DNA from 3 places in the Paenibacillus sp. FSL R5-0519 genome. Region 1 is predicted to be linked to each of the others. Evidence: riboswitches for the same ligand, from Rfam matches in the RefSeq annotation. Region 1 holds a riboswitch; each other region holds the start of a gene.
The links. A riboswitch is a leader RNA that binds a small molecule or an ion and turns the genes downstream of it on or off. The one in region 1 is predicted to bind S-adenosylmethionine.

Region 1 (5,447 bases):
GTGCCCAATGCAGTTCAGGATATTGCTCATAACATTCCAGATAGGCTGCCGTGCGGGTGATATTACTCCGATTGTGCTCCTGGGTCAGTGTTTTTATCTCTTCCAGAATGATGCAATCTTCTTCGCAGACGAGTGCGCTTTGAACCTGATCCGTGCGTGCAAATGATTTGTTGCTGGCAGGCAGCAAACGCTCCACCTCAGACTGCAAGGCAGCTGCCGTATCGGTATCCCACGCGATGTTACGCAAAGGGTGACGAAGCTGTGCTGAAGCTTGCCAAGCCGCTTGTTTACCACGCCAGATTTCCCGGGCAGCTCCCGGAATGGAACGAACCATCTGCAGTAGGGACCCGTGATGCTGTTCACTGGAAGAATCGGTTCGGGTGGAAGTCATGATGTGACACCCTTTCATGATGTTCTGGGTTTAAATTCACAGACTATGTGGTTTATTCTAAGTATGCGCTGATTATTTGACTTCCACTCGCCAATTTGCTTCACTTAGGATAAGACAAGGTACAGAAAGGGAGATGAACCGAATGGAACAGATTACTTCCAAACCGGCTTTTGATGTAGCCATCCAATCCCCACGTTTGACGATTGCCGTATTCAAGGCAGACTGGTGTGGTGACTGCAAATACATCGATCCGTTTATGCCTGAGGTTGAAGAGAAATATGCACGTGAACTGACTTTGATTGAGGTCGACGTGGATCAGGTTGGAACGGTCAGTGAAGAGCAGAATATTCTTGGCATTCCGAGCTTTGTGGCGTATACAGATGGGCGCGAACTCGTACGGTACGTGAACAAGCTGCGCAAGTCGAGAGAAGAGATTGAGCAGTTCCTGGATCGCGCAGTTGAGGTGTACAACACGATTCATAAATGATGTTATATAAGTTCAAATGATGAATATTCACACAGACACTCCGATGACAGAATAACCTTCCGATCGCTGTTATTGTGTAAATGTTGAAAGAACTTATATAAAAGTATGACAGGTTCATGTCGTAAAAGGGTATACTAAAAAAAATGCCATTTCTCTTGAAATAGGGAAATGGCGTTTGTGTGTTTAGGATTCAGTTTAAGACACAATTCAACTGGCATATCCCTCAATTACATATCCCCAGTGACCTATGGGTCATTATTTCATCAGACGTTAACATTTTGTCACAAAGCGCGGGCGTCAATGAACATTTTATCCGGTATAATGAATTTAGTTGTGAAATAAGTGTCAAAGTATCGAAACAAGCGGAGAATATTCTTCGCCATCTTAAACCAACAGCGGGTGAGAAAAAATTGAAACACTTAACTTTGTTTAAATGGTTAACCGTATTAACCTGTCTTGTCATGTTTCTGGCCACTTTTGGTGGAGGCATCGTAACCAAAACGGAATCGGGCCTTGGTTGCGGAACGGAATGGCCTTTATGTAACGGGAAACTCGTTCCGGCACATACTGTGGCTTCACTTATTGAATATTCCCATCGCGCTGTAAGCGCACTGGCTGGATTGTTGTCCATTGCCTCGTTTGTTGCTTTTCTGCTGTTTGGCAAGTCACGTCGTGACCTGCAATTGTTCTCTTTCTTAACCCTGGTATTTGTTATCGTGCAGGGAATTATGGGGGCTTTTGCTGTTGTCTTCTCCCAATCTTCAGCAGTCATGGCACTGCATTTCGGCTTTGCACTGATTGCTTTTGCCAGTTCCCTGATGATGGCGCTGGGCATAAGGCAGGAGGCAAAAGATGGCGGATTGGAGCGACTGAATAAATACCCTCGGGTGAGCAAAAAATTCAGGAATCTGGTCTGGTTCTCCACCATTTACACATATCTCGTGGTATACACAGGTGCATTTGTGAGCCACACGAATTCTGCTGGCGGATGTTCCGGATTTCCGCTCTGTAACGGGCAGATTATTCCTGAGCTTTCAGGAGGGGTAGCGGTTGCTTTTGCTCACCGTGCAGCAGCAGCGTCGCTCGTCATTGTTATTGCAATTCTGGGTCATTTCGCTTACCGTAATCATCCAGACAACAAGGAAATGCGTACCCTTGGCGTGGTATCCGTTGTTCTCATCCTGATGCAAGTCGTTATTGGTATTTTCATGATGGTGACAATGAACCGCCCGGAAGTATACATGTTCGTAGCGCTCGCTCATATGCTGGATATCGCCATATTGTTCGGGGTTTTGACGTATATGAGTTTCCTGGTGTACAAGCTGCATCGACCGGTTAATCGGTTCTAGATACAGATACAGTTCTCTTGAAGGTACTCGGCCTAATATGAAAGTCCACCATCCAGTGATGTACATCATTGGACAGGTGGACTTTGTTTGATGTCAGGGGGATCAGGGCAACCTATGGCAAGCAGCAATTACACGGAATGGATGAAGTTTTACGGTGATGAATTCTTGTTGATTCGGAAAAGAGGAGGTTAAATATGCTGCGAACGTTGTTGGGGGAAAAACCGCGTATAAACGAAGGTAAATTGAAGGAAGCGATGGACTCCATGGCGCATACACTTGAGCTCTTTCAGCGGCAAATGCATGTGGATCATGATCCCACGCATGACTATCGGAAACTGTATGTGTGGACTCAGGGACTCATCTCCTCACTGGATGAACTGGAGCAAAGCAGCTTCGCTGCAGCTCATTTTCGCAAAAAGGTCGTTGCAGGCTCAACGGACGACATGACGCCGACTGAAAAAGCCGAGTATGCCCGATATGTGTATTTCTACAAAGATGGCTTCATCCGCTGCTTTGCCATTCTGGATAAAGTCGGTACCGTATTGAATGAAATATTCCAGTTGAATACTTCAAATACAAAAGCGCATTTTTCTTATTTTACGGTGTTAAGGCAGTTCGATTATGCGAGGGAGCATCATGATCTTGCGTTGAAATTAATTCAGATCAAGGACTCATACCGGGAGCCGATGAGCAAGCTGCGCAAACGACGTAATATGGAAATTCACTACATGAACTCAGAAATGCACGATGACCTGTGGCAGTTACACCAGACCTTGCAAGGTAAAGTAAAGTTGGAGGATCTGAATCAGCATGTGCAGGAAATGCGTCAGGGCGTGGATATGGTCTGTGAAACGTTAACAGCCTCTTATCGTTATATCAATAAAATATGGCAAAGAAATAATTCCCTTTGACAAATCGGAATACTTGGAATATACTGAGTTTCAATTAGAGTGTTACAATGACGAAGAAAGAACTGATATTTCTCAAAAGTTACATTCACATTATAAAGCATGAACTACATGAACTTATAAAATCCTACAATAACATATTTCTTATCGAGAGCGGCGGAGGGACAGGCCCGATGAAGCCCGGCAACCGATTTGTAATGACATGATACATGTATCATTCGTTATAAATGTTAGGTGCTAATTCCTACAAAATGGTGCAAGGCACGATTTTGGCAGATGAGAAGGTATATTCTTTCACGTGAAGAGCCCTCTTTGTTTCTGCAAAGGGCTCTTTTTTTGTACTTTAAGGGGAGTTTTCCTTTAGATCGGGTAAAGATACATGTAGGTGGTTGGAAAGGGGCAAGTGCGATTGATTGAATTAAAAGGATTAACCAAAACGTACGGCAAAGGAAAAAAGTCTACAACAGCGTTATCCGAGTTGAATTTGAACATCCAAAAGGGTGAAATCTACGGCGTTATTGGGCATTCCGGAGCGGGTAAAAGTACACTGATTCGCTGTATTAATTTGCTGGAGCGGCCTACGGAGGGTGAAGTATGGGTTGACGGGATCAATCTGACTGAACTGAGCAAAACCGAATTGCAGCAACAGAGACGCAAGATCGGGATGATTTTTCAACACTTCAATCTGTTATCCTCTGCAACGGTATATGATAATGTGGCTTTTCCTCTAAAGCTTGTGGATACACCCAAGGATGCCATTGATCGCAAAGTGAAGGAAATGCTCAATCTCGTTGGTCTGGAGAACCATAGCAACAAATATCCAGCTCAATTGTCAGGTGGACAGAAACAACGTGTGGGGATTGCGAGAGCACTTGCGAGTGATCCGAATGTACTTCTATGTGATGAGGCTACTTCAGCACTTGATCCGCAGACGACAAATTCAATTCTGAAGTTATTGCTCGACATTAACGAAAAGTACAACCTTACGATTGTGCTGATTACACATGAGATGCATGTCATTCAAAACATATGTGACAAGGTGGCTGTCATTCATCAAGGTGGCATTGTGGAACAGGGACCTGTAACCGAAGTGTTCCTGAAACCGCAGCATGCGATTACGCGGGACTTCATGATGCGTGACCATGAAGCTGGACTGGCTCTGGAAGAGACCGCTCTGGCGAATGCAGGCATTGAATTGCAGGCAGGTGTTGCTTCGAAACTTGTGAAGATATCCTTTCTGGGGAACAAAACATATGAAGCGATTTTGTCCAGAACGGTTCGTAAGACGGGTGTGGATTTTGCCATCCTGCAAGGAACGATCTCTACGATTAAACAGGTTCCTTATGGACAACTGACCGTTCGGTTCGAAGGTGATTCCAATGCGATTGATCGGACGATATCCGAATTGACCGCTGACGGACTTGATGTGGAGGTGCTTCGTTAGATGGATTTTTCAACAGTTCGTTGGGAAGAGGTTGGTAAAGCTTCCATAGAGACACTGCAAATTTTGGGTGTATCAGGCCTATTCACCGTTATCTTTGGTTTACCACTCGGAGTTCTGCTGTTTATGACAGCCCGATCTGCTTCGATCAAGTCACGGACGGTGTACATTATATTGTCCTTGATTGTAAATATTTTGCGATCAGTTCCATTTATCATTTTGATTGTTGCTCTTATTCCATTTACTCGTTCACTCGTCGGTACAGCTACAGGTGTGTTAGGTGTTATACCTCCTTTGGTTATTTCAGCCGCTCCTTACTTCGCCCGATTAGTGGAAACTACTTTGCGTGAAGTGGATCGTGGGGTTATAGAAGCAGCTCAGGCCATGGGCGCATCGACCGGACAGATTGTAAGACGGGTGTTGTTGCCTGAGGCACTGCCTGGTCTGCTCGCTGGGATTACCATTACCATCGTTACGCTCGTCTCTTATACGGCAATGGCGGGCATGGTTGGTGGTGGAGGACTGGGAACGCTGGCAATTAACTATGGATACTTCCGTTATCAATATGAGGTTATGATCATTTCCGTTGTGTTTATGGTCATTCTCGTGCAAATTCTCCAGATGGCTGGAGATCGCTTGGTCACATTTTTCACCAGGAAATAACACATAGATAACATGATGGCTGTGCAGTCATTCGAACGCCACATGAAAAAAATGATTAGAGAAGGGGTTTTACACATGAAAAAATGGTCATTCGCTCTACTTAGTCTTATGTTGATTGCAGTTCTCGCAGCTTGCGGGAACAACAAGGATGCCGATAGCGGTGCAGACAATTCAGCAGGTGCACCACGCACGGTTGAATTGAAAGTGG
Region 2 (5,447 bases), 2.8 Mb from region 1:
GCCCGATGATTTCATTCAGATGTGACTTTTTGGTATGCATCAGAATGTCTTCCTCAAGCTTTTCGATTCGAGCTTCAATCCGGTCACCTACGGTGAAATAATTATCAACAATCAAGTCAACCAGCAAATACAGCAGACGATCCGGTGTACTGATTTCCTGTTCCCACAGGATTGGTTTCAGTGTGCGCAATTCGCTGACCTTTTGCTTCGTAACACTAATGATAAAATGTCTTCCGAGGAACAGGTTGACTGCACGCAGAAATATCTCTTCATCATCGAAACGGATGCTATTAATCACAATAAAATAATGGTTCTCATAAATTTCAATCTTCGGACGTTGTTCTTCGTCACTGAGACAGTCTTCCACAGCCAGATCATGCATCAAGAACAGCGGTTGAAGTACCGCCAAATCGTCTACATCTGCATCAATCCAGTAAAATCCTTCCGCTGGTGGAGTCAGCGCCTGCTGAATATCGTCCACCGGAATAAATACACCGTTGTTTACCAACCGGATTTTCATCGTTAATCTACTCCTTCTGCACCCGCCAACTCGGCGGATATTATCATTATGGGCGCAAAAAGAACAAATCAGCCGGTCGGCAGCGGAGCCTGGAGATCAGGGCTGCGTTCACTATATAATCAAACGGAAGTCACGTCCCGCTGCCGGCATGCTGATGTCAATTCTCTATGCAGTTTGTCGGAATTCGGCTGCCAGTCAGGCCTCGGGTCGCCATCCATTTAATATGTCACCTCTCACATAAGGGTTTATAACACCTTGTTTAGTATACCGCTGGTACAAGGTGCTTTCAAGCGCAAAAATGTGTCTATTTCGCGCCCTGAGGCAGTGTATGACAACGGATGAAGAACGGTTCCGATCTGGACAGCGGACAGAGAACTGCACCTTGACGTAAGGGCATTAATGTAATAAAGTAGACGGTGAACCATATTAAATTACAATCTAATACAGCGAAATCTTATCAAGAGTAGGTGGAGGGACTGGCCCGATGAAACCCGGCAACCGGCGGTATACCGCACGGTGCTAATTCTTGCAGCGACCTAGTGTCAAGTGGCACTGTTGTAACTGAGAGATGAGAGAGGCGCATATCTATTTACATATGACCTTTCTCGAAATCCGAGGAAGGTCTTTGTCATATGCCCCGACTTCTCAGCAGTGATTTTCGCTAAGGAACTTGAGGTTGTTTGTAACGTTGGATGAATGAGCAATTCAATGTTTTACAAGCTCAAGGCAGTCTGTCACTGTAATGATATGAAGACATCAAGCCAGTGGCAGCTGCATCTATCTATGCACAAGGAGGAGTTAGACTTACCATGCCAATCAAAATTCCGGATACTTTACCCGCAAAAGAAGTACTTGAAGGAGAGAATATCTTCGTCATGGATGAAACTTCTGCATACCAGCAGGATATTCGTCCACTCCGTATCGCTATATTAAACCTGATGCCGACAAAGGAAACGACCGAAACACAATTGCTTCGTCTGGTCGGAAACACGCCTATTCAGGTGGATGTTGTTCTCGTACATCCCAAATCCCATACGTCGAAGAATACGTCTCAGGAGTATTTGGATCTGTTCTATAAAACCTTCGATGAGATTGAGCACCGCCGTTTCGATGGCATGATTATTACGGGTGCCCCGGTGGAACAGATGGATTTTGAAGACGTGAACTATTGGAATGAAATCCAGGAGATCTTCGAATGGACCAAAACCAATGTGACTTCAACCCTCCACATATGTTGGGCTTCCCAAGCAGGTCTATACCATCATTTTGATGTGCCGAAAGTACCACTTGATGAAAAGTGCTTTGGTGTTTTCCCACATACGATCAATAAACCACATGTTCCATTGTTGCGTGGATTCGATGAGGTATTCAACGTTCCACATTCCCGTCATACGGAAGTGAGACGCGAAGATATTGAAAAGAATGAAAATTTAGAGATTTTGGCTGAATCCGAGGAAGCGGGTATCTTCCTGGTTGCGACCAAAGACGGCAAACAAATTTTTGCCACAGGTCATGCCGAGTACGACCCGTTCTCATTAAAGTGGGAGTATGACCGGGATGTAGCCAGAGGGTTGGATATTGCATTGCCTAGACACTATTATCCAAATAACGATCCTTCCCGTGTGCCACCGGCTACCTGGCGCGCTCATGCCAACTTATTATTCTCTAACTGGCTCAATTACTATGTGTATCAAGAAACACCTTACGATATTGGCCCGCAAATCTAATCGAGATTACAGGAGGATGCAGCAATGGAAGACAACAACAAGTTGAAAATCGAAAGCCGCTTAGCACAAATAGGGTCCATCAATGAACCGGTAACAGGCGCCATTAACTTTCCGATCTATCAATCCACTGCGTTTCGCCACCCGAAGCTAGGACAAAGCACGGGGTTTGATTATATTCGTACGACGAATCCAACCCGTAAAGTGTTGGAAGAAGCGGCTGCAGCGCTGGAGTCCGGTGATGCAGGGTTTGCCTGTAGCTCGGGTATGGCCGCCCTGCAAACGATTTTTGCCATGTTTGGTCAAGGAGATCATCTTATAGTATCGCTGGATTTGTATGGTGGGACCTATCGCCTGCTCGAACGCATTTTGTCCCGTTTCGGTGTAACCGCAAGTTATGTGGACACGAATGACCTGGCAGCACTGGAGAAGGTTCGTCAGCCAAATACCAAAGCGGTATTTATTGAGACACCAACCAATCCATTGATGATGATCACAGATGTGGAAGCCGTTGCTTCCTGGGCGAAAAAGTACAACCTGTTGACCATTGTTGACAACACGTTGTTAACTCCATTTTTCCAACGTCCGATTGAACTGGGCGCCGATATCATCATTCATAGCGCTACCAAATATCTGGGCGGACACAATGATGTGCTGGCCGGACTAATTATAACCAAGGGTGAGGCATTATCTGCAGAGATGGCTTTCCTGCATAATTCCATTGGAGCGGTATTGTCTCCAAGCGACTCCTACCAGTTGATGAAAGGCATGAAAACGCTGGCTCTTCGCATGGAGCGTCATGAATACAATGCGCTTACCATTGCCAAATACTTGCTTGAGCATCCAGCGGTGGGTGAAGTGTATCATCCAGGCCTGTCCGATCATCCGGGGTATGAGGTGCAGAATAAACAATCCACCGGTAACACAGGTATCTTCTCTTTTAAAGTGAAGGATGCACGTTACGTTGAACCATTGCTACGTCATATCAAACTGATTGCTTTTGCCGAAAGTCTCGGTGGAGTGGAATCACTCATGACCTACCCAGCGGTACAAACGCATGCGGATATTCCGCTTGAAATCCGTGATGCCGTAGGTGTCGATGACCGACTGCTCCGGTTCTCTGTAGGCATTGAACATGCGGATGATCTGATTGCAGATCTTGGCAATGCTCTGACAGCTGCACAACAGGAAGTTGAAGGAGGCGTGCACTCATGAGTGAGTCCAACAACAAGCCCAATTCTGAATTAAAATTTGATACCAAATTGCTTCATTTTGGTGATGAAATCGACAAAACAACTGGAGCCTCCAGTGTGCCAATCTATCAAGCCTCAACCTTCCATCATTTTGATATCTTCAATCCGCCTCAACATGATTACAGTCGTTCGGGTAATCCGACACGTCAGGCTCTGGAAGATTACATCACACTGCTGGAGGGCGGAGCGCGAGGATTCGCCTATTCATCGGGGATGGCTGCGATCTCCAGCGTGTTCATGATGTTCTCCGCAGGGGATCACATGATTGTAACGGAAGATGTATATGGAGGCACGTATCGGTTGCTTACTTCCATATTAAGCCGTATGCAGATTGAGACGACTTTTGTGGACATGACCAATATAGATGAAGTAAAAGCGGCGCTCAAGCCGAACACCAAGGCAGTTTATATGGAAACACCGTCCAACCCTACTCTGCGTATTACGGATATCGCTGCCGTAACTGACTGGTCGAAGGAACATGACCTGATCACGATTCTGGATAACACCTTTATGACACCGTACTATCAGCGTCCAATTGAGCTTGGTGTGGATATCGTCGTACATAGTGCTACCAAGTTCCTAGGGGGGCATAGTGATGTGCTTGCAGGCTTAGCAGTTGCTCGCACGGAATCACTTGGCGTACAACTGAAACAGTTGCAAAATGGACTTGGAACTGTACTCGGGGCACAAGAATCCTGGCTTCTGATGCGCGGGATGAAAACCTTGGGGGCTCGTATGGCTCATAGTGAACGGAGTACAGCCAGACTTGCGGCATGGCTTAATGAACGCAGTGATATTACCGCTGTCTTTTACCCTGGACTGGAGGATCATCCGGGCCGCGAGGCACATGAGCGCCAGTCAACAGGATATGGAGCTGTCGTTTCATTTGACGTCGGTTCAGGAGATCGTGCAAAAGCAGTTCTTAACCGGGTGAAGCTACCCATTGTTGCTGTAAGCCTGGGAGCTGTCGAGAGTATTCTGTCCTACCCAGCGATGATGTCTCATGCAGCAATGCCGGCTGAGGTTCGCCGGGACCGTGGCATTACAGACGGGTTGCTGCGTTTCTCGGTAGGTCTGGAAGATATCGAAGATCTGATTGTAGATTTGGAACAAGCACTTCAGGAATCCTAGCAAAAGGGAGAATCCAAATAGCCCTATGGGTATCACTTAAGTTCGGATAAATTCCATTCCATATGTAAAAATTTTTACTTATTTTTAAAGCACCTTTGCATAAGGTGCTTTTTTTCACATGTAACCTGTGTTACGATATGTGGAGTACAGAAATGCGATGTTGCCACCAGAACTTGCTTCTTTTGAACAAGTTGGGACGGATCGTTATATAATTTCTCTTCATGAGGGAGGCTTTTTTACGATGAGTACGGTAGACCGTATCTTAGATAAAGCCCTTCGGGGCGAACGTTTGGACTTGGAAGACACGATTCAGTTATTTGAATCCAATGAAGTGGACAAAATCGGGGCAGCTGCTAATGTCGTTATGAAACGCATGCACCCTGAGCCATACAGAACATTTGTAATTGGGCGTAACGTCAACTACACGAACGTGTGTGACGTGTACTGCCGTTTTTGTGCTTTCTACCGCAGACCTGGTTCAGATGAAGGTTATGTGCTTCCAGATGAAGTTATTTTCCAGAAGATTCAGGAAACGGAAGATGTGAATGGTACCGAAATTTTGATGCAAGGGGGAACGAATCCAAACTTGCCTTTCAGCTATTATACAGACCTGTTGAAAGCCATCAAGGAGCGTTTTCCGAACATCACGATGCACTCGTTCTCACCTGCTGAGATCATGAAAATGGTTGAAGTCTCCGATGGCCTTACATTGGAAGAGGTTGTTCGTGCTATACACGAAGCTGGACTGGATTCCTTGCCTGGCGGCGGCGCTGAAATTCTGGATGACCGTACACGCCGGAAAATCAGCCGTTTGAAAGG
Region 3 (5,447 bases), 310 kb from region 1:
ATGTATCTGCTTGAACGTACGCCCACATGGGCGATTGTAATGGTCTTCATGTGGATCGGTATATATATGATCTCAGGCGGGCTTGGTGTCATTGTAAGGGTGTTCGAGATTATTCTGCCGATTACAATCATTATATTTGTCATTGAAATTCTGCTGAGTAATCAGCTATTTGAGATTGGAAATCTTAGACCAGTGCTCGGCGAAGGTCTTATGCCTGTTTTCAAAGGACTCAAGCCTTCCCTATTATCATATACGGGGTATGAGGTGATGCTAATCATGACTGCTTATATGAAAAATCCGAAGAAGAGCAATATGGCAATGAGCTGGGGAATCTTCGTAACGACCGCGATCTATTTAATTACAGTTGTCATGGTTGTCGGTAGCCTATCCCTGGATGGAATCAAAACACGAACTTGGCCAACGCTGGATTTGGTAAGAAGCTTCGAGATACAAGGATTAATATTCGAACGATTTGAATCCTTATTGCTGGTCATCTGGATTATGCAGATTTTTTCGACTACCGCGATCACACATTACTGTGCTTCGGTGGGCATTCGTGATTTGTTCCGTTCCAAAAAAATCAAAGGCATTATGTACGGTCTGCTTCCGTTCATTTATGTGACAGCCATGATGCCCAAAACGGTGGACGATACTTTTGCGCTTGGAGATATGCTGGGCAATGCATCTGTTTATTTATTTGGCATTCTACCTCTGGTGTTACTGTTGATAAGTCTGATTCGCAAAAAAGGAGGCAAGCGTGTATGATTCCATTCCGTATGTTCTTACGTGTAGCTTCTGCCTTGTGTATTCTGTTATTGATATCCGGATGCTGGAGCAGTCGAGAAATAGAGGATTTAAGTCTTTATGTCGGTCTTGGAATTGATGTCGGCAAAGAGACGGAATTCGAGAAAGACATCGCTGCTCAGGGAGGCTCATATCCTAAGAAGAACTATGTAACTGCTACGGTGCAGATCGCTCCGGGCTTTTCCGACAGTCAATCGAGCCAGCAATCCGGTTCTCCTTCTTCCGGCAAAACATCCTATGCCAATGAACAGCTCAGTGGAGATTCCATGCTGCAAATCTTCCGCCAGTTTGCACTAAGGCGGGATCGCCCCCTCATTGGACATCATCTGAAAGTTATCGTCGTCTCCAAGGATATCGCCAAAAAATATGGTTTGGACCAATTACTTGATTTTGTACTACGGGATAATGATATTCGACCGAACTGCCTGGTGCTGATCAGTCATCATTCTGCATTAGATGTGTTAACATCACAAGATCCTTCTCGAATACCAGCATTCTATCTCACAGGCATTACGAACAACTCTTATATATCCAATAAAATACTTGATCCGGTTCTGCTGTCCAAGTTAGACGCACAAATGCAATCCGGATCGAGCTTCTTGCTACAGAATGTATTAAACTCCGATGGAGAGGATAAGTTCTCCGGAGGCAGCATCTTTGATGGGAAAACGACCAAGTTCATCGGAGAACTTAGTCAAACAGATCTGGAAGGGTTGTCATGGCTCAATTCCAAAAAAAAGGGAGGCGTCTTGAAGACACACAATAAAGAAGGATTCACTGTGTTGTTCGAAATGAAGAAGAAAAAGGTGAAAATCACCCCGAAGGTAGTTGGCAATGATATTTCATTCCATGTGAAGACTGAATCCGAGGGCTGGCTGATGGAGGATTGGCGCGCTCCCGAGGAAGAGGAAAAAGGTGAATATCTTAGAGAATTAGAAAAGGATTTTGCTGAACTGGCCGAACAACAGATTCGTCAGGTATTGTACAAACTTCAGCATACCTATAAAGTCGATGTAGCGGATTTTCGGGATAGCTTGCGTATTAAACATCCAAAAACATGGAAGAAGGTCAAGGACGATTGGGACCGAATCTTCAGCACCGTGCCGATTACGTATGATGTCAAGATATCCATCACCAATCCGGGGTCTTCCACAGAATAGCGAGATTATGATTTAAATATTGACACATTCATGATCAATCGCTATATTTATAAAAAATCATTTTCTTATCCAGAGAGGTGGAGGGACTGGCCCTTAGAAACCTCAGCAACAGATCTGAAGGATACTGTGCTAATTCCAGCGGGTGAACAGCCTGATAGATAGGAGCGTTTGTTTTTATTTGTCAGTAACGGCGCACTCTTTAGGAAGAGTGGGTCTTTTTTGTTTTTTCTGGATGAAGAAGTAGGGAGCAGTAGGTATGGAGAACAACAGCGACAAAGGGCATTTTCAACGGAAAATGCAGGCACGGCATGTGGTCATGCTCTCTCTCGGAGGAGTCATCGGAACGGGATTATTCCTGAGCTCAGGTTATACGATCCAGCAGGCGGGACCCTTGGGCACCATTCTGTCCTACCTGATTGGAGCTATCGTTGTATATCTGGTAATGCTCTGTCTTGGTGAACTGTCTGTTCATATGCCGGAGACGGGAGCATTCCATAGTTATGCAGCCAAATATATCGGACCAGCAACAGGTTACACGGTAGCTTGGTTGTACTGGTTAACCTGGACTGTTGCGCTTGGCTCTGAATTCACAGCCGCCGGTCTGCTGATGCAGCGTTGGTTCCCATCTGTAAACGTATGGATATGGAGCGCACTTTTTGCACTAATGATCTTTTTGTTCAATGCTCTAACGGTAAAACTTTTTGCGGAATCCGAGTTCTGGTTCTCATCTGTCAAAGTAGTTACCATTGTAATTTTCATTATTATTGGTGGTGCAGCGATGTTTGGATTCATCCCCATGGCGGATGCTGAACCGGCTCCATTCCTTTCGAATATTACAGCATTCGGGTGGTTCCCTCATGGGGCTACAGCGATATTGATGACCATGCTTGCTGTAAACTTTGCATTCTCAGGCACCGAGTTAATCGGTATCGCCGCCGGTGAGACGGAGAACCCGGAAAAGACGATACCGAAGGCTATTCATACCACGCTGTGGCGTTTGGTTATTTTTTTCATCGGAACGATTGTGATCTTGTCCGCCTTGCTGCCCATGTCGGATGCCAGTGTACTGGAAAGTCCGTTTGTAGCGGTAATGGAGCGGGTAGGTGTACCCTATGCAGCAGACATCATGAACTTTGTTATTCTGACGGCGATTCTCTCTGCTGCCAATTCGGGCCTCTATGCATCTTCACGGATGCTCTGGTCTCTGGCTGACAAAAGAACGATCTCTCCGTGGTTTGCCAAATTGACCAAGCGCGGGGTACCGCTGAATGCACTTCTGATCAGTATGGTGGGTGGTGCACTGGCTCTGCTGTCCAGCATCATTGCGCCAGGTACGGTGTATATTACGCTGGTCTCCATATCAGGTCTGGCTGTCGTTGCCGTATGGATGAGCATCAGCGCTTCCCAGTATATGTTCCGCAGACAGTATATCCGGGAAGGACATGAGGTCAAAGATCTGGTCTACCGTACACCACTGTATCCTGTGGTACCGATTGTTTCATTTATATTATGCCTGGCTTCATGTATAGGTATTGCTTTCGACCCGACACAGCGAATTGCGCTGTATTGTGGGGTTCCATTTATCGCAGTATGTTACGCAGCTTATTATCTGACAGAACGTGTGAATAAGAAAAGAGGACAAGTACATGACGCAAGTACAACAGACTAATCCCATAGAACAGATCCTACGTGAGCATCCGGTCATGATTCTGGATGGAGCGCTGGCAACGGAACTTGAACAGCATGGCTGTGATCTGGATGATCCACTATGGTCGGCTCGTGTATTGCTCGAGAATCCAGATGTTATCGTTCAGGTCCATGCGGATTATTTCCGTGCAGGAGCCGACTGTGCGATTACATCCAGTTATCAGGCGACGGTGGATGGCTTCCGCAAGAGAGGAATCGGAGAGCAAGAAGCGTTGGACCTGATTCGCAAGACGGTGCAGCTGGCTGCACAGGCGAGAGATGACGTATGGGCAGAAGTGCAGGACGGGGGATTTGAGAACACGGCAGTCAAACCGGAGGGCAATCTGGTATTCGGAACGGCACAACAAACGTCTGATGTCTTCGAGACAGGGGTCTTGGCTCGGCCACGACCGATGGTTGCTGCATCCGTTGGGCCCTACGGCGCTTATCTAGCTGATGGATCGGAGTATGTCGGTCACTACGGTGTGACAGATGAGACGTTGGCTGCATTTCATCGTCCGCGGATGGCCGCGCTGCTTGAAGCGGGTGCTGATATTCTAGCTTTTGAGACGATTCCATCCTTGCAGGAAGCACAGGTGCTGGTTGATTTGCTGAAGGAGTTTCCTCATGCATATGCCTGGTTATCTTTCTCTTTAAAAGACGGGACAAACATCAGCGAGGGCACACCGCTTGAGTTATGTGCACAGACGTTTGGCTCCGAGCCGCAGATTGCGGCGATTGGCCTGAACTGTGCTCCGATGGAAGTGGTGACGGAAGCCGTAGGTATTCTCAGCCGTGCCAGCGACAAACCTGTTATTGTGTATCCGAACTCGGGAGAAGTATACGATGCAGCAACGAAGACGTGGAGTGGACAGGGTACATGTGGCAGTATGAGTGATGCTTCGGAGGCATGGGTTGCTGCTGGAGCACGGATTATTGGCGGTTGTTGCCGTACTACGCCACATCAGATTGGCGAGCTTGCGAAGAAGTGGCGAAGCTGAAGTATATTTAGCCGATCCAGATCTGCGTGGAAAAGCCCTTTCGTATCTTATGAAGGATACGAGAGGGCTTTTTGGGTGCTTTTTTATAATTACTTATTCTCTACCTTAATGGTTCCTACAGATGTGCTCAGGGAAAGCAAAGGTCCACCGCCGTTGATATCACTCTTACCCCTCGAAGCACCGGAGACCTTGCCCAGATCGGTTTCCGCTTTTAGTGTGTAAGCCAGATTGGAAGGCAGCAGGGCAGTGATGGTACCCAACTCAGTTGAAGCTTTGAGCTGGCTTCCATCGTGCAGCTGATTCAGATCAAGAATGATGGTACCTGCATCGGATTTGATGCTGGATTTGCCTTGGACTTGAATGTTGTTAAGATCAATGGAGCCTGTGTTATTGGAAAGCTCATAGCTTCCTGTTAATCCTGCAAGTGAAATATTGCCAACTTCTGTAGAAATCTCATATTCAACGATATTGGCCGGAGCCTCAATTACATAGTTTACGATGAAATGGGAATTCCCTTTATTTTGGTCGGCCCATGACCAAAGATCGGTTCCCGTTTTATCTTTGGGATGGATCTCAACGGTGGTTGTGTTCCCCTTGGTCGTTAAGGAGACTTCTGCATTTTGAGCCAGTTCTTCCAAAGTGGATTCTCCGGTACGATTGTTCAAAGCCTGAATGTACGTACGGACTCGAAGTTCACCATCTTCACTGCTCCGCACCTCGATATTTCCTACAGGATGATCAACAACCAAGAGACTGGATGCGGATTTCTCACTGACTTGATCAAGTTCCTTATCTA

Region 2: it holds a riboswitch for S-adenosylmethionine, as region 1 does, so the genes downstream of both, metA (homoserine O-succinyltransferase) here and MKY73_RS03965 (methionine ABC transporter ATP-binding protein) in region 1, are expected to answer to the same signal.
Region 3: it holds a riboswitch for S-adenosylmethionine, as region 1 does, so the genes downstream of both, mmuP (S-methylmethionine permease) here and MKY73_RS03965 (methionine ABC transporter ATP-binding protein) in region 1, are expected to answer to the same signal.

Annotation. Positions count from the first base shown of each region.
Region 1 is NZ_CP150234.1:895,522-900,968, forward strand. It holds gene MKY73_RS03945 (DUF2515 family protein) at 1-391, opposite strand, end outside; gene MKY73_RS03950 (thioredoxin family protein) at 534-878, shown strand; gene MKY73_RS03955 (heme A synthase) at 1,289-2,227, shown strand; gene MKY73_RS03960 (Cthe_2314 family HEPN domain-containing protein) at 2,422-3,138, shown strand; SAM riboswitch class I at 3,277-3,418, shown strand; gene MKY73_RS03965 (methionine ABC transporter ATP-binding protein) at 3,545-4,579, shown strand; gene MKY73_RS03970 (methionine ABC transporter permease) at 4,580-5,239, shown strand; gene MKY73_RS03975 (MetQ/NlpA family ABC transporter substrate-binding protein) at 5,315-5,447, shown strand, end outside.
Region 2 is NZ_CP150234.1:4,635,075-4,640,521, reverse strand. It holds gene corA (magnesium/cobalt transporter CorA) at 1-520, opposite strand, end outside; SAM riboswitch class I at 972-1,095, shown strand; gene metA (homoserine O-succinyltransferase) at 1,330-2,247, shown strand; gene MKY73_RS20755 (aminotransferase class I/II-fold pyridoxal phosphate-dependent enzyme) at 2,272-3,459, shown strand; gene MKY73_RS20750 (aminotransferase class I/II-fold pyridoxal phosphate-dependent enzyme) at 3,456-4,628, shown strand; gene mqnC (cyclic dehypoxanthinyl futalosine synthase) at 4,870-5,447, shown strand, end outside.
Region 3 is NZ_CP150234.1:582,991-588,437, forward strand. It holds gene MKY73_RS02565 (GerAB/ArcD/ProY family transporter) at 1-765, shown strand, start outside; gene MKY73_RS02570 (Ger(x)C family spore germination protein) at 762-1,964, shown strand; SAM riboswitch class I at 2,027-2,129, shown strand; gene mmuP (S-methylmethionine permease) at 2,221-3,633, shown strand; gene mmuM (homocysteine S-methyltransferase) at 3,611-4,651, shown strand; gene MKY73_RS02585 (DUF4097 family beta strand repeat-containing protein) at 4,741-5,447, opposite strand, start outside.